2 regions of the Agromyces sp. GL_144 genome follow, and region 2 is predicted to be linked to the other one. Evidence: predicted binding sites of a transcription regulator. Region 2 holds the regulator's gene; the other holds the start of a gene.
The links. The regulator HspR, encoded in region 2, represses chaperone genes until heat shock. The targets are predictions, from matches to a motif close to AAGTTGAGTCNNNNNGACTCAACTT.

Region 1 (10,992 bases), 1.2 Mb from region 2:
GAGCGGCCCTGCGGCGTCGCCGTGGAAGAGCAGCACGTCGGACTGCGCGGCGAACCGCCGGGTGTTGGCGACGCTCGCCTGGAGGAAGACGTTGCCGGCCGCGGTGGCGATGGCGGTGTGGAACGCCGCGTCGGCCGTGGCGAACGCGTCTGGGTCGTTCGCCGCGCCGGCGTCGAGCGAGGTCTTCGCCGAGTCGCGGATGGCGCGCACCTGGATCGGCGTCGCCGACGTCGCGGCACGCCGCGCGGTCTCGGCCTCGGTGAACTGCCGGTAGTCGATCAGCATGAGCACCTGCTCCATGTCGGTCGGCTGGAAGTTCGCGAGCTCGGCGTCGGCGAGGACGCCGATGGACTCGGCCACGAAGATGCCGGCGCCGCGACGAACGCTGAGCCGGCCGAGCGCGGAGAGCACCTTGACCGCCTCGCGGGTCACGTTGCGCGTGACGCCGAGGATCTCGGCGAGACCCTGCTCGGTGGGCAGGCGATCACCAGGGCGGAGCCCTTCGCGGGAGATGTACTGCAGCAGTTGCTCGGCGACGAGTTCGTAGCCCGGTCGATACGGCGCCGCCGCCTCGACTGGCTCATCGATCGCCCCGGCCGCCTCTGCCACCATGCTGCTCTCCTTCGAATCGAACGTTCGATGAGTATTACACAACACGCGGCGTTTCCACAATGAATCACATTAACTTGCCGAAGAACGGCGCAATCTCGCCGTAGCTACAGAATGAATCAGATCCATTTGCGATCTTGATGAACCGCTCGACATGGATCCGGCCTCGCAACGACGAAGTGGCCGCAACCCTGGTCCAGGGTTGCGGCCACCGCGATGTCGCGAGCGGATGTCTCGAGATCAGGCCGCGTGCCGCCCGCGCGCGGCGCGAGTCGTCAGCGTCCGCAACGAGACGGCACGGCGTCGATGCCCGGCCGCATGCCCGGCCCCGAGCTGCAGCTCCGCGGATGCCGCGGCGAGCGCGATCGACCCCGGTCGTTCGTGATCCGCGTCGCGCCCGCACACGCACGGCAGGGCGGTTCGCTCACCGAGCGTCCCGGTCACGTATTCCAGGTGGGTCGTCATGGGCGCGGGTCCTTCCTCGGTCGCGGGCGGTGGCATTCGCCCTCACCCCTAGAGATGCAGGATGCCGCGGATCATGACGCGCGACATCCGGATCAACCCTGAGGATCCGCCTCGACTCCCCCACTCCCGGCGTCAGCGATTCGACCGACCCTCGGCGACCGGGCCGCTCTCGGCGAGCAGCGGAAGCAGCAGCTCGCGAAGCGCGCGCTCCGTCTCGTGCACGTCGAGGCCGCCGTCCAGGCGCAGGATGCGCCACGTCGTGGCATCGCAGACCGCGATGATCTGCGCCAGCCGGCGGGCACGCGCCCCGACGTCGAGCGTCGCCGGCAGTGCGAACGCCCGACGGCACCAGTCGACGTGGTACGCCCGTCCGCGGGCGGCGAGTTCTGGCAGGCCCGCGACCTGCGGGGCCTCGGAGTAGGTCTTCAGGATGAGCGCGCCGTACCGCTCGTAGTGCTCGACCAGGGCGCGGATCGTCTCGTCGGGCGAGGCACCCCTCGCCGACTCGCGGGCCGCGGCGATCCTGCCCAGCTCACGCTCGACGGTGGCGTTCATGAGCGCGGGCTTGCTGCCGAAGCGACGGATCACGGTCTGGCCGGTCACGCCGGCGTCGTCGGCCACGTCGTCGAGGCGGATCTGGTCGTACGGCGTCGTCGCGAAGCGCGCGAGCATGGCGTCGATGATCCGCTGCCCCGTGAGTTCGGCGGCCTCGGCGCGTGCGGTCATCCGATAGGGTCGACGATTCATGTTAGTTAAGCTAACATCAAAAAATGAACACGATGACGGAACACGCCGAGCGCATCCCGACGCGACTCGGCGCACTGCACGCTCGCATCATCGGCTCGGGGCGCACGACGATCCTCTGGTCCTCGATGTTCGTCGACAGCCACACGTGGGACGACCTCGTGCCGCTGCTCGCGGACGCCGATGACGAACGCCGCCGATTCGTGCTGATCGACCCGCCGGGGCTGGGCGCCAGCGACCCGCTCGGTCGACGCAGCACGATCGCCGAGGCAGCGGATGCCGCGCGCGACGCGCTCGACGCCCTCGACACCGGAGGCCCGGTCGACTGGGTGGGCAACGCCTTCGGCGGGCACGTGGGGCTGAACCTCGCGACCGATCCCGCACGCCTGCGCAGCCTGGTCGCGATCAGCTCCCCGACCGAGGCGATCGCGCCCGACCTCCGACGCAAGATCCAGCTCCTCAAGCCGCTGCTGCAACTGGCCGGCCCGGTCGGGCCCATGCGCGCGGCCGTCATCGACGCGATGCTGACCGAGCGGTCGGCGGCCACGCCTCATATGCGCCAGGTCGTGCTCGACAGCCTGCAGCGCCCCACTCGCCGCAGCATGGCGCTGGCCCTGCGCTCGTTCATCCTCGACCGCGTCGACGTGACCGACCGGCTCGCCGACATCCGCGTGCCCAGCCTGTTCGTCGCCTCCGACGACCGCGGCGACTGGAGCCCCGCCGACGCCGAGCGTGCCGCCTCCCTCACACCGCACGCGCAAGTGCTGACGATCGAGGGGGCGCGCACGCTCGTTCCCCTCGAGCAGCCGCAGGCGCTCGCCGCCGCGATCCGCGCCTTCTGGCGAGGGTTCGCGGGCTGAGCCGTCACGCAGTCTGCCGAACGCCCCGAAGTCCGACGTTCGCGCTCGACGTCAGGAGTCGCACGAGAGGACGTTGATGCCGCCGTTGGCCCACTCGTAGCTCCACGGGCTCGACATGCCTGATTCCAGTCCGTTGCCGAAGTCGTTCGTGGGGAACGACTTCACCACCCTCGGAGTTCCGCACTCCTCCTTGGGCACCCAGTACTCGTCCCAGAGCATCGGCCAGAGCTCGCTCACCGGCGGCGTCTCCACGATCGGGTCCTCGGGCAGCGCAGGAGTGCTCGGCCCCATCGCGATGGGAATCGGAATGTCGGGCGTCGACCCGGAGACCGGCGCCTGAGCGCCGCTCCAGTCACCCTCGACGTCGACGTCGACGTCCTGCTCCTCGCGGGCGAGCCTGGCGGCGGCCTCGGCCGTCGACGCTTCGAGCGCGGTGATCGCGTCGATCCATTCCCGCAGGCCGTCTGCGGTCCACTCTTCGCCGAGAGCGGCCAACACCGTTCGGACTCGATCCGATGACTCGACGGATGCCGCGGCATTCACGACCAGGATGCCCTCGGTGCCGCCGATCACCCCGTCGACCAGTGTCTTCGCCGAGGATCGAGCCGCACCCATCGCGTCGGCGAGTCCCGAACGTGCGACATCGAGTTCGGCAGCCCGATCGTCGAGGTCCTTCATCGCATCGGCCAGGGCCACCCGGGCGGTTCGCAACTCGTCGACGCCGGCGTCGTCATGCACCAGGACGGTCGTTTCGACCGATGCGGGCAGTGGCGACGACGCGATCGTGAGCTGCTCGAGGGATCGCTCGACCTCCGTCCTCGCGGAGGGGTCGAACCGCTGCGGCGGCAGCTGCAACGTGGCGGAGAGCTCGGCGGCCAGCTCGGCGGCCTCCGCGAGGTCCGCGTCGTACTTCGCAGCGACCGCGCTGAGGGACTCCGCCTCGGACTCGAATTCGGATGCCGTGGTCTCGACGTCCGCGAGGAGCGCCCGACGCTGATCCTCTTGCGCGCCGAGGGCGGCTGCGACGGATGCCCCGGCGCCGAGCACGAGCAGGGCGACGACTCCGAACACGATCACTCGCCGGCGCCCGACGCTGCGCAGCATCCCGGAGAGACGCGCGGCCACGCCCGTCACGAAGGGTTCACACGGGCGTGCGGGTGAGACCCGGGGGCGATCATCATGGCAAGAACGTAGCAAATGCAGGGCGCCTGCACATGGCCGATGCATGACGCAGGCCCGGTCCCTCGAGAGGGACCGGGCCTTGCCTGAAATCGTCCGGCACTTCGGTACTTCGCCACCGCGATTCCGAGCGGATGCCTCCGGCTGCGCCGACAGCGCCGAACCAGACGACGCCGGCTACGCCGCCAGTGGCACCGCCACGGTCGCGCGGGGCACGGGCGTCACGATGAACGAGCCGTCCGCGGCATCCACCCGCACGCCCTCGCCGTCGCCGAGCGCACCCGACACGAAGAGGTCCGCGATGCGGTCGTCGACCTCGCGCTGGATGGTGCGACGCAGGGGTCGGGCGCCGTATTCGGGCTCGTATCCGCGTTCGGCAAGCAGCGCGACCGCGGCATCCGTCGCCTCGAACTCGACCTCGCGGGCCGCGAGACGAGCGGAGGTCGCACCGAGCATGAGGCGCACGATCTGGGAGAGCTCCGAAGCGCCGAGCTTCTGGAACAGCACGATCTCGTCGATGCGGTTCAGGAACTCGGGGCGCATGGCCTCGCGCACCTTGCCCATGACGCGGTTGCGCACGTCGGCCGCGGAGCTGAAGCCCGAGGCATCCGTGCCCGCGACGAACCCGAGCGCACCCGAGCGCGACGCGAGGAACTCCGAACCGAGGTTCGAGGTCATCACGATCACCGTGTTGCGGAAGTCGACCGTGCGGCCCTGGCCGTCGGTCAGGCGACCGTCGTCGAGCACCTGCAGCAGCAGGTTGAACACGTCGGGGTGCGCCTTCTCGATCTCGTCGAACAGCACGATCGAGTACGGGTTGCGCCGCACGCGCTCGGTGAGCTGCCCGGCCTCGTCGTAGCCGACGTATCCGGGAGGGGCGCCGACGAGGCGCGACACCGTGTGCCGCTCGCCGAACTCGCTCATGTCGAAGCGGATGATCGCGCCCTCGTCGTCGAACAGCCGGTCGGCCAGCGCACGCGCCAGCTCCGTCTTGCCGACGCCCGTCGGGCCGAGGAACAGGAACGATCCGACCGGTCGACGCGCGTCGCCCATGCCGGTGCGGCTGCGGCGCACGGCCTTGGCGACCGCGGTGACCGCGTCGTCCTGGCCGATGACGCGCGCGTGCAGCTCGCCCTCGAGGTCGCCGAGGCGCTCGCGCTCGGTCTCGGTGAGGCGGTTCACCGGAATGCCGGTGGCCCGCGAGATCACCGCGGCGATCTCGGGCTCATCGATGACGGTCGAACGCTCAGCACCGTCGGAGCCGAGACCAGCGGATGCCGCGGCCTGCCCCTTCTCGGTCGCCTCGTCGAGCTTGCCCTGCACCTTCGAGATCTCGTCGCGGATGCGCGAGGCCTCCTCGTAGTGCTCGGCGCTCACGGCGGCGTTCTTGTCGGCCTCGAGGTCGGCCAGTCGCGCGATGAGCGCGGAGACATCCGTCTTCATGCCGAGCTTGAGGCGCAGTCGCGCCCCGGCCTGATCGATGAGGTCGATGGCCTTGTCGGGCAGCACGCGGTCGGTGAGGTACCTGGCCGAGAGCTCGACGGAGGCCCGCAGCGCGGCATCCGTGTACTCGACGCCGTGGTGCTCCTCGTAGGCCGAGCGCAGGCCCTGCAGGATGAGCACGGCGTCTTCGATCGAGGGCTCGCCGACGCGAACCGGCTGGAACCGGCGCTCGAGGGCGGGGTCCTTCTCGATCGTGCGGTACTCCTTGAGCGTGGTCGCGCCCACGAGGTGCAGGTCGCCGCGCGCGAGGCGGGGCTTCAGGATGTTGCCGGCGTCGGTTCCGCCGTCGCCAGAGCCGCCCGCGCCGACGACCGTGTGGATCTCATCGATGAAGATGATGAACTCGCCCTTGTTCGAGGCGATCTCCTCCATGGTCTTGGTGAGGCGCTCCTCGAAGTCGCCGCGGTAGCGGGTGCCGGCGAGCATGCCGGGCAGGTCGAGCGAGATGACGCGCTTGCCGAGCAGGGCCTCGGGCACCGACTCCTCGACGATCGCGCGGGCGAGGCCCTCGACGATCGCCGTCTTGCCGACGCCGGCCTCGCCGATCAGCACGGGGTTGTTCTTCGTGCGGCGGCTGAGGATCTCGATCGTCTGCTCGATCTCGTCGACGCGCCCGATCACGGGGTCGAGCTCGCCGTCCTCGGCGAGGGCCGTGAGGTCGGTGCCGAACTTGTCCAGCATGGGGGTCGCGGATGCCTCGGAGCCGGCGCCGTTCGCACCGTACTGCTCGTCGTCGCCCTCGAACCCGGCCTCGACCGTCTCGCGGATCTGCTGGGTCAGCGCCTCGGCGGTGACGCCGGCGCGCGCCAGCACCTGGCCGGCGGGGGCGTCCTGCCCGAGCACGAGTGCGAAGAAGAGGTGCTCGGGGTCGATGTAGGTCGAGCCGGCCGAGCGTGCCACCTGGTAGCTGTGGAACAGCGCGCGGGAAGCGCTCGGCGTGATCGTGGCCGCATTGATGTCGGCGACGTCGGATGCCGCGGGCAGGCGTGCCTCGGTCGCGGTGATGATGCGCTCGGGCGCGACGCCGACGCGGGCGACGGCCTGCTTCACGCTGTCGTCTTCGACGATCACGCGCAGGATGTGCAGGGCGTCGAGCTCGGTCTGGCCGCGTTCGAGCGCGAAGCGTCCTGCCTTCTGCAGGATGCCTTGCGTGCGAGCGGTCAGGAACCGGCTGAGGTCGATCGACCGAGCCTGGCGAGCCTGCTCACCCGCGAGATACCGGCTCAGAAACTCGTCGAACGAGCTCGCACCGGCTTCGGGGTTGAAGTCTTCGGGCACCAATCCTCCTGGAACTTGAGTGGCATACGCTCAAGTTCAACGCGGAGGGGTCCGCGGTATTCCCGCGCGTCCAGCATGCGTTTACGGAAGGGCGTGCATCACATCTGCGAGCGGTAACCGACGTCACCGCGGGGAATCGTCGACGTAGCGTTGAGGCCCCGACTCGACCCATAAGCCAGCCTCGGCGGCGATAGATTTAGTCCCTTCATCGAAACCCCTTCGACGTGAGCATTGCCAGGGACTTGGTCTCCGAGAGGCAGCGTGCACAACTAACTCGAACTAGGCGCTGGACCCGGTCCGCACGCGCTGATCCCATGGTTCGCGACAAGATTCTCAGAGCCGCAATATCGATGCATGCAAAGCCTGTCAATCCCCCGGAATGGGGCGGTCTGCCAGAGGGGATGAGTTTGCGATCGATGCGTCAGCGTGCAAGTATGAGACACATAACTCCCCACCGTCCTCCGGGACTGGTGGGGCTTTTTTTACCCATTTGGAGCGCCGATGCCCGACCTCAGAGCTGCTGTGATCATCGACTATCAGAATGTGCATCTCACCGGCAGGGGGCTTTTCGAGCCATATCAGCCTCCACATGAGCACCTTGTGCACCCCCTCCACTTCGCAAACCAACTAGTTTCCCGGCGCAACGCGAATCAACGAGCGGGAATGGCGCACGCTGTCCTCACCAAGGTCCTCGTCTATCGCGGGTTGCCGTCCGTAGATGTGGACCCCAAGGCCTACGCACGAAACCTCGCCCAGAAAGCAAACTGGGAACTGGACCCCCGGGTGAACGTGACGCTGAGACCGCTCAAGTACCGTTACCAACGCACGGCGGATGGGCGAAAAGCAACCGATGCGCGCGGGCATTTCATGATCGACGGCAAGCCGCAGGAGAAAGGCGTAGACGTACTCTGTGCACTAGCACTCGTGCGTGAAGCAAGCGATCCGAACGTCGATCTCGTAGTCCTCGCCTCGCAGGATTCTGACTTGGAGCCCGCACTCGATGAGGCGTGCGCGCTGGGAAGTGCAAAAGTTGAGACAGTCTCCTGGTTTGACCATGGTCAATGGCACAGCCGCGAAATACGCCCTGCGACACAAAAGATTTGGAACACGCGGCTGAATGCTAACGCCTTCTCCGCCTGCCGGGATGTTGAGGACTACAGCTAACGAACCGTGGCGCCATCTGGCCCAACAGCAGGGGCGAGCTATCCGTCATCATCTCTCGCCGCACCGGCGTCGACCAGTGACGTCGACGCTCTGGCGCAAGTGTCCTAGTCTTTGGCCGCGATCGAACATCGGAACCTCGAGCGGACTGCGGTGGTGTCAGAGAAACACGAGGGAGGTGTGCCCGTGAACTGGGGGTTCCATGTCCGGTGCGCACAGTACGTTCGAAGGAACTGTCTCCTAGGTCGAATGGATTAATCTTGCTCCGCAATTTCCTGTATCTGAACGAACCGCAGCTCGACCAGTACATCGCCCAAGTGGAGGACGGGCTGCGCAAGGCGATGAGTCGTTCTGAAAAGGATGGGACTCGCGCAGGTGGGGCCCTTGGAACGAAGGTCCTCGGGGTGAGCGGTGAGAAATCTGGCGAGCAGACCGTCACTGAGGAACTTGCCGACACTAGTCCGGCGAAATTCGAACGACTGCAGCAACTCGTTGATGGCGCAGAGGAGCAGTTCGGGTGGGTGACGATTCTGCAGGAGGCGGATCTCGAAGGGGTCCGTCTCGGCAACCTCGTCGATGTCACATGCGAGCTCTACGAAGCAGATGCTTCCAAGATCGCGAGCCCTGGGGGCCTGCTCGACGCCATTCCGCTGATGAAGATGATGGCGAATCTTTCAAGAGGGCAGGGAACGAACCCGCTTGCCGGGATGCCGGACAACGAGTCATTGGACACTATGGCGGCATTCGGCGCGGCCATGCCGACCAGCATCGTCTTGGGCGATGTCGTGGATTCTGCTTGGCGCATCGTGGGCTCGTTGAAGGGCGAGCCTCTCGACGAGATCGACGGAGACGCTCGAGTTGTCGGCAAGGTCTCGAAACTGTGGGGAGCGTCGGCATGGCGCCCGCTGCCTGGGCTGCCAATCATTTCTCAGATGCCCCGTGATCAGCGTCGGGAGTTCGAGCGGAAGGGGCCGACGCCCGGGCAGGAGATGTTCTGGGTTGAAGGTCCCGCGCTCCAATTAGATGTTCTTGCGATCTACCGCTAAGCAGCGTCCGGCCGAAATGACGAAACCCTTCTCGCTGGTGTGGTCCTGGTTTTGGGCAGCATCCATACCGAGGTCGGATGCGCGCTCGATGTCGGCCAAGGTGAGTCACCAAGGCCGACGAGGTACCGCTCCGATCCACTGAGCCGCCCGCATCCTAGGGTCGCCACATGCCCCACCACCCACGCACCGCGATCACCGGCGGCGCCGGCTTCGTCGGACGCCCCCTGGCCCAACAGTTCGGGCCCGAGGCATCCGTCATCATCTTCAGGCGCACCGGCGTCGACACCGGGGACGTCGACGCGCTCACGCAGGCGTTCGAGGGGTGCGAGGTCGTCGCGCACTGCGCGGGCATCAACCGCGAGATCGGCGGCCAGACCTAACGGGTCCACGTCGAGGGCACCGCGAACGTGATCGAGGCAGCCAAGCGCGCCGAGGTGCGCAAGGTCATCATGCTGAGGTTCCTGCGGGCGCGCCCCGACTGCGGGTCCGCGTACCACGAGCCGAAATGGGCGGCCGGGTCTCGATACGCGTCGCTTCGCGGCGCCACTCGACCACCGGGACAGCGACTCCACGATCTTCAAGGCCGGCATACCAGCTGCCACGGCGCTGCGTGCACGCCACGAGCGTTACGACGCCAGCCAAGGAGTTGCCACCATCACCCCGTAACGCTCACACGAGCGCGGGATACGGGTACTCGGCCGAGCGCCCCTGGAACTGCAGGACCGCCTCGTTGCGCACGCGACCGCCCTCGATCTCGATCGCACGGCTGATCGTGTCCGACTCGGCCCACGCCCCGGGGCCCTCCATCACGGTGCGGAGGAACGGCATCAGGGCTTCGCTGATCTCCCACGTGGCCGAGTTCCACAGGTACGACGGGCTGTGATCGACGGCGTAGTAGTTGGTCGAATCACCGACCGTGAACATCGGGTCGGCGAACGAGGTGGGCCGCGCCCACTCGAATCCCATGCCCTCGTCGATCGAGACGTCGACGATGAGGCTGCCGGGGCGGAAGGCCCCGAGGTCCTCGGTGCGCAGGTAGGTGAGCGGTGCGTTCGGATCCTGCAGGGTGCAGTTGACGACGATGTCGTGCGCGGCGAGGAACGGGGCGAGTGGGACCGGGCCGTCCTCCGTGTTCACGGTGCTCGCGAACGGCGCCTCGGGGTCGTGTTCGAACTGGATGATGTCGACGGACGGGATCGGGGAGCCGACGGCCGCCGTGTCGCGGTTGGTCAGCACGCGCACGTCGTGGATGCCATGCGCGTTCAACACGGTGACGGCGCCGCGCGCGGTCGCGCCGAAGCCGATCACCACCGCGTTGAGCCGCCGCCCGTAGTCGCCCGTCGAGCCGCACAGTTGCAGGGCGTGCAGCACGGAGCAGTACCCCGCGATCTCGTTGTTCTTGTGGAACACGTGCAGCCCGAACCCGCCGTCGGCCTTCCAGTGGTTCATGGCCTCCCACGCGATGAGCGTGAGGCCCTTGTCGATGGCGTATTGGGTCATGTCCCGGTCCTGCACGCAGTGCGGCCAGCCCCACAGCACCTGTCCGTCTCGGAAATCGGCGAGGTCGGATGCGAGCGGCTTCGGCAGGGCGATGACGTCGGCCTCGGCGATGATGGCCTCGCGGGTGGCCATCGCGCCCACCAGCGGAGCGAGCTGTTCGTCCGAGAAGCCGAAACGCTCGCCGTAGCCGTGCTCGAGGATCATGTTCGCGCGCAGGTCGGCGTCGATCCGCTCGAGGTGGGAGGGATGGATCGGCAGTCGCCGCTCGTCGGTCTTGCGCGAGGTGACCAACACCCCGAGTGTGAGCAGAGCGGGTGTCGGCGTGTTCATGTGGGCTCCAGTTGTGCGGCTGCCGGTGTCGGCTCGAGCTCGCTCACCGGCATCCGTCATGGCAGGTGTGGACCACGGGTGAACCGCCGTCCGTCGAACCGGCGTCCTTCCCTGAGGGTACGTCACGGACGTTCGCGCGATCGCAGGTCGCGGTGAGGCCGCGCGCAGAATGCAGATCCGCGACTCGGACATCGCCTACGCCGCCTCGACTGCAGCCTCGACCGCCGCGACCGTCTCGGCCGCCACCGCGTCGAACACGGCGATGTCGCGCTCGGCCCGCGCCAGCAGCACGCCGCCCTCGCTCGCCCCGAGGAGCA
Region 2 (10,992 bases):
AAGAAGACGCCGACCACGATGATCACGACGACGTAGACGTAGCCGAGCACGACGAACACGCGCGGCACGGTGCGGATGAACTTCGGCAGGCCGATGACGATCACCGCGAAGCACACGGCCATTCCGGTCGCCACGGTGTTGTGCACGGCGAAGAACTCGTCGACCGGGAAGATGCCGACGCAGGCCAGGAAGATGCCGATGAGGATCAGCCCGATGCGCACGATGTCGCGGCCGCGGCGGTCGGGCGGGGTCGACGCGGGCAGCGTCGCGGTCGCGTATCTCGCGACGATCGTGACGATCGCGCCCGCGATGATGAGCGTGAGGTTGAACGCCCTCGCCGAGACGTCGTCGGTCATGCCGAGCGCCGAGAGGTTCTCCTTCCACCAGTACGGGTCGCTCGCCGAGAGCATGCTCGCGAACGCGCCGACCACGAGGAACACCGCGAGCACGAGCGAGAGCAGCATGGGCGTCATCCGTGCCGCCGAGAGGAAGCTGATGTAGGCCGTGATCGCGAGCGCCACGCCGGCGAGCGCCGCGGCCGGCACCGAGAAGACGACGGCGTCCTTGAAGCTCAGCTCGAGCACCGTCGAGAGCCCCAGCCAGCCGAGCAGCGCGATGGCGCCGTGGGCGATCGAGAGCGACGCGACGTCGAACCAGTGCAGGCGTGCCCCCGGCACCGACAGCCCCTGGCCGATCTCCCGGCGCAGCGCGGGGTTCGGGGTGCGCACGGCCAGGTACCGGCCGAGCAGGAACGCGAGGATCGCCGCGACGGCCCCGCCGATCGCCGCGTACTCGCCGAGCGACCCGCGGCCGGAGATCGGGAGGTCCTCACCCCAGAACGCGATCAGGCCGATGACGGCGCCGACCACGAAGAACGCGCTTCCGATGAGCAGTGCGGCCGATTCGAGCGACGACACGTTCGCCGCTGGGCTGTGCACCACCTTCCGGATCGACGCCGATTCCTCCGGACCCGCCATGGTTCGCGTCACGTCAGTTCTCCCACCCCTCGGGCCGCGCGTTCGAGACGGCTGCGCGGCGATTCGGGATCAGCATGGCACCGCCGGGGGTGCCCGGTCCACAGGCGCGTCGGGCACGAGGCATCCGCTCGCCCTGCTCGCCCCGCGCCGCGCTCGCGACCGACCGCGATCGGGTCGAGTCGGTGAGGTCGAGAAGCGCTCAGGTCGAGATGGGGTCGAGCACCTCGAGCATCGACCCCTGCACGAAGCCGGCCCACTCGTAGGCGGCGCGCAGGTAGTCGTCTCGCGTCTCGTCGGCGCCGGCCTCGTCTTCTTCGACGACGCCGACCCGCTCGGCGAGGATGAGCCGGAGGTCCGTGAGGAAGGTGAGCCACCCCCAGGCCTCGGACTCGTCGAGCTCGATCTGCACGACCCCCTCGTCGCCGTCGTCGACGGCCGTGGCGTCGCGCACCCGCTGGGCGGCCTGCCGCTTGCCGTCGACGAGGCTGTCGCGCGTGTAGCGCTCGAACTCCTGCGACGCGGCGTGGTCGTCGGGGTAGGCGCTCGGCAGCAGCCGGCCGAGCGCGGGGTCGTCGGCCTCGCCGAGCAGCAGCACGGAGTCGACCTGGTCGGCGAGCTCGGAGAGCAGCATCGCCTCTTCGGCCTCGAGCACGAGGCGCACGCCCTCGCCACCGCTGCGCCCGGCGACGATCACGACGGCGCCTTCGACACGGTGGCCTGCAGGCCGTAGCCGTGCATCGCCTCGACGTGGCGTTCCATCGCCTCCCGGTTGCCGCTCGCGACGACCGCCCGCCCCTCGGTGTGCACCGTGAGCATGAGCCGTTCGGCCACGTCGCGCGGGAACCCGAAGTAGCTGCGGAACACGTAGCTCACGTACGTCATGAGGTTGACCGGGTCGTCCCACACGACCGTCTGCCACGGCACGTCGGCGGCGACACGCGTTGACGTGTCGAGGTCGAGCTCTTCGAGCGTGGAGGTCACACTTCAAGACTGACACGAGCGAGCGGATGACGCGAGTGGGCGTCGTGGGCCCCGGTTCAGCCCGCCCGGCGCGACGCGGTGACCGTGAACTTCGGGTCGCGGGCGATCTGGCGCGTCGGCCCGACGATGCGCTCGAGCGCCGGGCGGTAGCGCAGATGCGAGTTCCACACGCACCACAGCTCGCCGTCCGGTGCGAGCACGCGCGCCGCGTCGGCGAAGAGGTGCTCGGCGATGCCGGTGTGCAGCGCGGCATCCGAGTGGAACGGCGGGTTCAGCACGATGAGCCGCTCGCTCGCGGCGGCCAGCAGCTCGAGCCCGTCGGCCTGCGTCACGTGCACCCGGTCGCCGACGCCGTTGCGCTCCGCGGTCTCACGAGCGGATGCCGCGGCCGACGCCGATCGGTCGGTGGCTCTCACCTCGAGTCGAGGCCGCCGGCGCGCGAGCCACGTGCCGATGACGCCGGTGCCGCAGGCGAGGTCGACCGCGGACGTGGCATCCGGCACGGCCCCGCCGACGTTCGCGAGCAGCAGGCGCGTGCCGATGTCGACGGAGGTCGCGGCGAAGACCCCGCCGTGCGCCACGACGGTGAGCTCGAGGTCGGGGTCGTGCTGTGCGCGGGGCCATGCCGGGGCATCCGGTGTTCGCGTCGTCTTCGGCGCGGTCGCCGTGAGCACACGCGACTTCTGCCTGGCGTGCGACACGTCGACGCGCTCGAACCACGCGCCCAGCACCTCGTTCATGCTCACCGACATGTGCTTCAGGCGCCCGCCGGCGAAGACCCGGACCTCGGATGCCGCGTGGCCGGCGATGAGGGCCGCGAGTTCGTCGAGCCGGTCGAGCGATCGCGGCAGGCGCATGAGCACGACGCGGGCGCCGACGAGCAGCTCGGAGGCGAGCGGCAGCGAGCGAGGCATCCGATCGCCCTCGAAGCCCAGCCGGGCGGCGTTCGACGCGAGGGCGCGCTCGCCCGTGACGAGGTCTTGATGCACGCGCACGCCCGTCGCCCCGAGCGCGACCGCGCCGAGCGCCAGTGCGCCGTAGGCGTCGTCGAGCACGACCACCTCGCCGGGCGCCGCCGCCGCGACGGCAGCCGCCGCCTCGTCGAGGATCAGGCGATCGGCGGCATCGGACGCCTCGAGCCCCACCGCTTCGACATCGGGGAGGCGTCGAAGGGCGCCGAGGTCGAAGGACATGCCCCAAGGGTACGCGGCGGCCGGGCCGCGGATCCTGCGACCTGCGGCCCGGCCGACCTGTCGCTCCCCCTGTGTTCCCCTGCCTCGGTGAAGAGGTGCAGCGGGGTGTGATGGACGACCTGTCCTCACCAGTTCGTTCCGCACCCCGCTGCGCGCGCACCGACCCGATGGTGCACGATCGAGGCGACCCGGATGCGACCTTCACATCTGCACCAGTGGCGTCCGGACCGCCTCGACCTCGTCATCATCACCCCCCGCTCTCGCCTCCGACCTCGCCGGCATGCTCTCGATCGGGAACTTCACATCGGGTTTCGTGCCTGCCGGGCCGCCGCAGGACCCTCGTGCGAACCGCCGAGCGCGGCGTCGTCACAGCACGAGCCGTTCGGTGCCCACCGCGGCGCTCAGTGCCTCGGCACGGTTCGTGACCCCGAGCTTGCGGTAGATCGAGGTCAACTGCGAGCGCACCGTGTTCACGGAGACCGAGAGCGCTGCGGCGATCTCGGACAGGCTTCCCGTGGCGACGAGCTCCGTGAACACGGCACGCTCGCGACGCGAGAGCCGCACCACCTCCGGCGGCAGGTCGAGGCTCCATCCCTCGCCGGCCGCGAGACCGGGAACCAGCTCGCCCAGGTGGGTCGCGGAGATCGCCGCCAGCGGCGTCTGCAACCCCATCGAACGCACGAGGGACAAGGCCTCGTCGATGCGTTCGCGCGCCACGTCGGTCCTGCCCTCGAGATGCGACGACGCCGCCGCGACGATGAGCAGCTCCGCGCGATCGCGGATCGTCACCGAGTCCCGCCATGCGTACCGTTCGGCGATCACGGTCGCGCGCCCGTGCTCGCCGAGCAGGTACGCGGCGCGAGCCCGGACCACCGCCGAGGGGATCTCCTCCGGCGGGTCGAGTCGCTCGATCGCCTCGAAGGCCTCCCGCCACCGGCGCAGGCTCATGAGCAGGCCGATGCGGCGCGCGGCGAGCTCCTGGTGCATCGAGGACGGAACGGGCGGGAACTCGCCGAGGCTCGCCAGGACGGCATCGAACTCCGCGATCACCGGCCGGGAGGATGGCGCCCCGTGCGTGACGACCAGGGCGACGGGCCAGAACTCGTTCACGGGGAGCTCCGTGCGGACACGCGGCTCGAGCACCGCCACCTGCCCTGCATCCCGCTGCTCCATCGCGACGATCAGCGCGGCGGTGCGTGCGAGCCGCCCCGTACGGCCACGGGCCTCGATCAGCCCGCCGTCCGCCAGGAGGCCGGCGGCGCGCCCGATGTCGCCGTCGAGCGCGGCCTCCAGCGCCGTCAGCGCGAGGACCGGTCCCGATGTCCGTGAGCCCATGCGCGCATCGGCGAGATGCCGTCGGGCTCCCGCGTACCGGCACATGCGCAACAGGAATTCCGCGATCTCCCGGTGGACCGTGTACCGCATCGGACGCAACGGCTCCTCGACACCGTCTGCTCGCAGCATCCGCTCGAGGATCGCGGACTCCTTGACCGCCGAATCGAACAGACCGAGCCGGCTGAACGCCATGAACCTCACCACGTGCGACCAGGCGAGTTCATCGGGTTCGAGGTCGGCGGGGCCCCATTCGAGCGTGCGCTGCACGAGGCGCAGTGCGCCGTTCAGCGCGTCGGTGCACCGGTCGAGCCTGCCACGGTCGGCCTCGTGCATGCCGAGCACGAGAGCGATGACCGGGTCGACGGTGTGCAGCCTGGCGCCGACGAGCGCCTTCATGAACTCGCCGTCGGCCACGATGTCGTCGACGACATCGTCGAAGCGGGACCGCACGAGCCGGCGAATCCGCGACCAGTCGTCGAAGCCGCGGGCGAGCGCCAGGGCGCCGACCGGGTCGGAATCCGCGATATGCGAGACGACGACCGCCTGCGCCTCATGCCGCCGAACGGGGTTCCGGTCGGCGAACTCGATGTCGAGGCACCGACGCAGCAGGGGATCCATGACGAACGTGGGGGCAGACGTGTCGTGCCGCCAGGCCCCGAGCGAGGCGCGCTCGAGCGAATCGAGCAGGGCCTCGTGCCCCGGGGCGACGCCGAGCGCCGCCGCGACCTCGGCGTCGATGCGATCGGGGACGCTCAGCTCGAGCAGTGCGGGCAGGTCCGGCCGCTCGAGCCACGGCTCGAGCACGGTGTCCCGAAGATGCGCGTTGATCGCCCCCATGGCCTGACTCGGCATCGGACCGGCCCCGTCCTCGCCGAGGTACAGGATCGCGGCGGCGACGAGCGACGTGTTCCCGAGGGTGCTCGCCGCCAGGGCGCCCACCGCCCCGTCGTCGAGCTCGTGGCCGTGCTCATGGGCGAGGGCCCTGATCTCGTCGTTCGTGAGGTCGAACGCGCTGGCCGGGATCCTGGCCATCGTGGCGTGCAGCGGAGCAGCCGACAGGTCGACCGCCGTGAGGTCTCGCGCCGACACGATCACTCGGACGGGGAGGTTCCCGCTGAGCAGGCGCACGAGGTCGGCGGCGATGAGGTCCGCCTCGGGAACGAGGTCCAGGCGATTGATCACGATGACGTGGTCGTCGCGCATCGCGGCGAGTCCGTGGGCGATGGCGACCGGAACCGGGATGCGTGGGTCCTCGAACGCCTCCGTCGTCACCCGCGAACCGTCGTCGGCGAGGCGAGAGATGACGGCGACCCAGAAGTCCTTCCTCGACAGTGCCCCGAGGTGGAGGCCGTCGATGAGGGTCGCATGGTCGTGCTGTTCGGACCAGTCCCGCAGGGCGGTCGCGACTCCGCGCCCTCCGGGGGAGACGATCAGGGTCAGGTCGGATTCGGCGGCGTTCGTGATGAGTTCGGTGACTCTGGCCCTCGCGAGATGCCTGGGCGAGGACACGTGGAAGGGCGCGACGGCATGGCGCGCCGCAATGGTGCGTTGCATGATGATGACTCCAGCGTTGAGGTGAACGGGTCGGCGTTACCGCGCGTGCGCGGTCACGCTCCCGTCAGTCAGGGCTGGAGTCGGTTTCGAAGGTCGGAGTGCTGGGAAGGCGGTCGTCGACGAGGCGCGCCTCGATGGAGGTCGCGATCGCCGGCAGTCCGTTGCGGCCGGTCGTCGCGAAGGCGGTGGGTGCCGTCGAGCCGCCGCCGATGCCGCCGTCGTTCGTCATGGTGGGGGCCGTCGGCCACTGCACGGGCGAGCGCACCGTGTCCGAGTCCCCGGCCGAGTCGGGCAGGTCGAGCACGGCCGAGTCGGCGGAGGCCTCGTACCCGGCGTCGGCGCGGCCCTCGTCGGCCTGTGCTGCAGGCGTCGACACGGCCGCGGGCTCGGTGACGACGACCTGGTTGCGTGGTTCACGGGTGTCGGACGGCAGCCCGGAGGGTTCGACCGCCGGCGGGGTGGGCGTGCCGGGTGCCGTCGGGTCGTTCGGGCCCGAATCCGGGTCGGGGCCCGGAGGCGGCGTCCCCGGAGGGCCGCCATCGTTCGGACCGGGGCCGGGAGGGCCGCCCGTGCCCGGTGGATCGTGGGGACGAACGGTGCCCGTCGAGACGTCGACGACCGCCTCGACGAGTTCATCGGTGGTTCCGGCCACCTGCCCGAGCGTGCCGTCGAGCAGGTCGACGATCGGTGCGAGCAGCCCGTCGAGCGGCGAAGGGCCGGTGATCGAGCCGACGATGGGCAACGTGCACACGACGTGGTCGAGCAACCCGACGAGCGGATCGGTCAGCGAGCCGATCGGACGCCCGCCCACGAGGTTCAGCAGAGGATCCAGAAGCTGCGTCGTCTGCTGCGTGACGGGTCCGGTGACCGGCGAGACGATGGACGTGACGGGAGCGACGACGGCCCCGACCGGCCGGACGACGTCGTCGACGAGGCCATGCACGAGGCCGTCGGTGAGCCCGCCCGTCGCCCCGGAGACGACACCGCCGACCGCTCCGAGCACGGGCGCGGTGACGGATCCGGTGATCGTGCCCACGATCGAGGGGTCGGAGGCCGATCCGCCCGTGGAACCGGGCTCGCCCTGCGAGGGCGGTGGCGTCGGTGCTCCCGGTTCGACGCCCGGTGCGGGAGCCGGGGCATCGCCCGGGGCCGGTGCCGGCGCGGGTGCAGGAGCGGGGTCCGGCGCAGGAGCCGGGACCGGCTCGGGCGCGGGGGGCGGAGCGGGCTCGGGCGCAGGAGCCGGGGCCGGAGCCGGGGCTGTCGGGAGCACCGCGTCCACGGTGTCCGCGACCCCGTCGAGCACGCCGCCGACGAGCCCGCCGACGCCCTTCAGCAGGCCTCCCACGAGACCGTGCGACGGCCGGTCGGCGCCGCCGGACGAGTCGGCCGCCTGTGCCGGGCCGGCGGCGAGGAGCACGGCGATGCCCGCGACGCCGACGCCGATGGCGGCGAGTCGCGCGGCACGGGCGAGACGTCTCGCGCCGACCGAGCTTGCCATGTGTCCCCCGAGCACATTCGTCATACGCATTTGGGCTGTACCGCGAAGCTATCAGATGCCGGGCGTCCGGCGACTTGTGGATCCTACGTATGTCCGAGAATCAGCGGCGCAGACCGCCCCGATGGGCGCTGCGTTCCCGGCTGGGTGCGGCATGCAGGTGGATTTGCTACCCTCGGCGACGCATGGGGAACGTGAAGTCGAACGGGGAGCGGTCGGCGGCTCGGCACAACGCCGGGCCGCGCGTCATGCGCACCCGTCGCGGCATCCGCCCCCTCGCCGCCCTCGCGACGCTCGCCGTCGCCGGGCTGCTCGCGACGATCTCGCTCGTGCCGGCCGCGCCCGTGCCGTCGGTCTTCGCCGCCGGCGCCGACACCGTTCGGCCGCCCGAGGGGCAGACGGTCGAGGTGGCGGGCGACATCGCCGCCCAGCGGGTCTCGCAGGAGTCGTACACCGCCGCGACCGGATGGCAGACGCTCGTCGCCGGCGGCACGAACCTCGACTGGGCCAAGCTCGTGCTCGTCGACGGCGACTGGGCGCTCACCGACGAGAACATCACGTTCATGATGCGCTGGATGCGGCAGGAGAACGGCGCCGACAACTGGTGGAACCGCAACAATCCGCTGAACAACGGCCTCGGCTCCGGCGGCGGCTCGGGTCTCGGCAGCTACACGACCCTCATGGACGCGGCCCAGTACGCGGCCGACAACATCAAGTCGGGGCGCTACCCCGCGGTCGACGCCGCGCTCATCGACGGAACATCGGCGGATGCCACGGCGCAGGCGCTCTGGGCGTCGCCGTGGGCGTCGAGCCACTACGGCTACGGCACGCACTGGAGTTCACGCCCCTACGACGTGATCGAGGCCCCCGCAGAGGCCTGGGGCCGCTGACCCCGGCGGGCCGGTCGCCGCTCAGCTGCGATCGAGCGGGCGCCAGACGACCATCGCCGTCTCGCGGCGCACGCGCGTGCCGCTTCGGATCGTGACGACCTCGCCCTGCGTGCCGGCCGCGAACACGCGGCGGCCGGGTCGGTTCAGCATCTCGTCGGCGAGCGTCGCCTCGAGCTCGCGCACGCGGGCGCGCAGCGTGGAGACCTCGTCTTCGAGGCCGAGCACGCGGCGGATGCCCTCGAGGCTCACGCCCTCGCTCGAGAGCTGGGCGATCTCGCGCAACCGCACGACGTCGCGCATCGAGTAGCGACGCGACTTGCCCGGCGTGCGCGTCGGCGAGACCAGTCCCATGCGGTCGTACTGCCGCAGGGTCTGCGGGTGCATGCCCGCGAGCTCCGCCGCTACCGAGATGACGAACAGCGGACTGGTCTCGTCGACGTTCATGACGGGCTCACCCGCGCGCCTTCGCGATGAGGTCGTCGCGCGGGTTCTCGTCGGGAAGCTCGGCCGCGAACTCCTTGAGCTTCTGCTCGGCGTCCTTCGACAGGTGCGCGGGTACCGCGACCTGCACGACGGCGAGCAGGTCGCCCGTCGCCTTCTTGGTCTCGACGCCTCGGCCCTTGACGCGGAGCACGCGCCCGCTCGGGGTGCCGGGGGCGACCCGGAGCTTGACGGGATCGCCGCCGAGCGTCGGCACCTGGATGGTCGCGCCGAGCGCGGCCTCGACGAACGTGACCGGCACGTTCACGCGCAGGTTGAGTCCGTCGCGCTCGAACACGGGGTGCTTTCGCACCGTCACCGTGAGCACGAGGTCGCCGGGGGCTCCGCCGTCGGGCGAGGGCTGACCCTTGCCCGCGACCTTGATCTTCTGGCCGTCGGCGACGCCGGCCGGGATGCGCACCGTGATGGTGCGGCCCTCGCCGGTCTGGAGCGTCAGCTGGTCGCCCTTGGTCGCGGTGATGAAGTCGAGCGTGGTGGTCGCCGTGACGTCGCGCCCCCTGGTCGGACCGCCCGCCCCGCGGAATCCGCCGGTGGGCTGGCCGAACCGGCCGCCGCCGAAGAGGCCGCCGAGCAGGTCGTCGTAGCCGCCGCCCTGCTGCTGGTACGTGTACTGCTGACGGCCGCCACCGCCGCCGAACATGCCGCCGAAGACGTCTTCGAAGCCGCCGTTGGCACCGCCGGCGCCGGGCGCCGTGAAGCGCGCGCCGGAGCCCATGGCCCGCACGGCGTCGTACTCCTTGCGCTGCTCGGGGTCGGAGAGCACCGAGTTCGCCTCGCTGATCTCCTTGAACTTCGCCTCGGCCGCGGCATCTCCGGGGTTCGAATCGGGGTGGTACTTGCGCGCGAGCTTGCGATAGGTCTTCTTGAGGTCGGCTTCGCTCACGTCTTTCGAGACGCCGAGCACCTTGTAGAAGTCCTTGTCGAACCAGTCCTGACTGGCCATGGCGCCTCCTTTCGCGTGAACAGGCGATGGGATGAGTCTTGCGCGGGTGTTCCCGTTCGCGCCCGATGTCTCCGCTCAGGCGGAGACGGTGGGCGCGAACGGAAACGCCCGACGGATTACGCGGGCGTCTTCACGACGACCTTCGCCGCGCGGAGCAGCGTGCCGCCGAGGGTGTAGCCCGTCTCGACGACGTCGGCGACCGTGTCGGTCTCGACGTCGGGCGAGGGCTGCTGGAAGATCGCCTCGTGCTTCTGCGGGTCGAACGCGTCGCCGACCTCGCCGAACTTGGCGAGACCGAGCCGCTCGACCGAGCCGCGCAGCTTGGCCGCGATCGTCGCGAAGGGCGACTCGCCCTCGAGGTCGCCGTGCTTCTCGGCACGGTCGAGGTCGTCGAGCACGGGCAGCAGCACGGCCACGGTCGTGCCGATCGCGCGCTCCTTCTCGATCTCGCGGTTGGCCTCGGTGCGCCGACGGTAGTTGGCGTACTCGGCGGTGATCCGCTTGAGGTCGGCCAGGTGCTCGTCGGTGGGGTCTTCGACCTCGACGTTCGCGGCGTTCAGGATGTCCTCGACCGTGAGCTCGCGCTCGTCGGCCTCGGTCTCGAGCTCGATCTCTTCAGGGGTGACGGATGCCTCGGCATCCGTCACCTCGTCGGCGGATTCGGGCTCGGGAACCTCGGGGTTCTCCTTCTCGTCTGCCATGGCCTGGCCTACTTCTTGTCGTCTTCGTCGTCGATGACCTCGGCGTCGACCACGTCTTCGTCGGACTCGGCCTGCTCGCCCGTGGCCGCGGCATCTTCGCCGGCTGCCGAAGCGGCATCCGCCGCCTGCGCCTGCGCGTAGATGGCCTCGCCGAGCTTGCCCTGCGACTGCGAGAGCTTCTCGAACGCGGTCTTCACGGCCTCGTCGTCGTCGCCCGCGAGAGCCGACTTCAGCGCGTCGACGTCGCCCTGCACCTCGGACTTGACGTCGGCGGGGAGCTTGTCTTCGTTGTCCTTGATGAGCTTGTCGGTCGAGTAGGCGAGCTGCTCGGCGGAGTTGCGGGTCTCGGCGAACTCACGACGCTGCTTGTCTTCGGCCGCGTGCTCCTCGGCCTCGCGCACCATGCGCTCGATGTCGTCCTT

Region 1: AC3IPY_RS04405 (ATP-dependent Clp protease ATP-binding subunit) is a predicted target of HspR. The motif match lies at 6,651-6,675, and genes of this name have one in related genera.

The regions. Positions count from the first base shown of each region.
Region 1 covers NZ_CM174399.1:981,543-992,534, reverse strand. The annotation lists gene AC3IPY_RS04430 (FadR/GntR family transcriptional regulator) at 1-612, opposite strand, end outside; gene AC3IPY_RS04425 (hypothetical protein) at 850-1,074, opposite strand; gene AC3IPY_RS04420 (TetR/AcrR family transcriptional regulator) at 1,207-1,800, opposite strand; gene AC3IPY_RS04415 (alpha/beta fold hydrolase) at 1,845-2,678, shown strand; gene AC3IPY_RS04410 (hypothetical protein) at 2,730-3,755, opposite strand; gene AC3IPY_RS04405 (ATP-dependent Clp protease ATP-binding subunit) at 4,035-6,638, opposite strand; gene AC3IPY_RS04400 (PIN domain-containing protein) at 7,140-7,802, shown strand; gene AC3IPY_RS04395 (DUF6414 family protein) at 8,060-8,845, shown strand; gene AC3IPY_RS04390 (hypothetical protein) at 9,013-9,225, shown strand; gene AC3IPY_RS04385 (N(5)-(carboxyethyl)ornithine synthase) at 9,515-10,675, opposite strand; gene AC3IPY_RS04380 (TetR/AcrR family transcriptional regulator) at 10,871-10,992, opposite strand, start outside.
Region 2 covers NZ_CM174399.1:4,098,841-4,109,832, forward strand. The annotation lists gene AC3IPY_RS18890 (DUF998 domain-containing protein) at 1-989, opposite strand, end outside; gene AC3IPY_RS18895 (DUF2017 family protein) at 1,177-1,671, opposite strand; gene clpS (ATP-dependent Clp protease adapter ClpS) at 1,668-1,958, opposite strand; gene AC3IPY_RS18905 (class I SAM-dependent methyltransferase) at 2,015-3,151, opposite strand; gene AC3IPY_RS18910 (helix-turn-helix transcriptional regulator) at 3,518-6,040, opposite strand; gene AC3IPY_RS18915 (hypothetical protein) at 6,105-7,538, opposite strand; gene AC3IPY_RS18920 (hypothetical protein) at 7,721-8,425, shown strand; gene AC3IPY_RS18925 (heat shock protein transcriptional repressor HspR) at 8,447-8,869, opposite strand; gene AC3IPY_RS18930 (DnaJ C-terminal domain-containing protein) at 8,877-9,869, opposite strand; gene AC3IPY_RS18935 (nucleotide exchange factor GrpE) at 9,986-10,570, opposite strand; gene dnaK (molecular chaperone DnaK) at 10,579-10,992, opposite strand, start outside.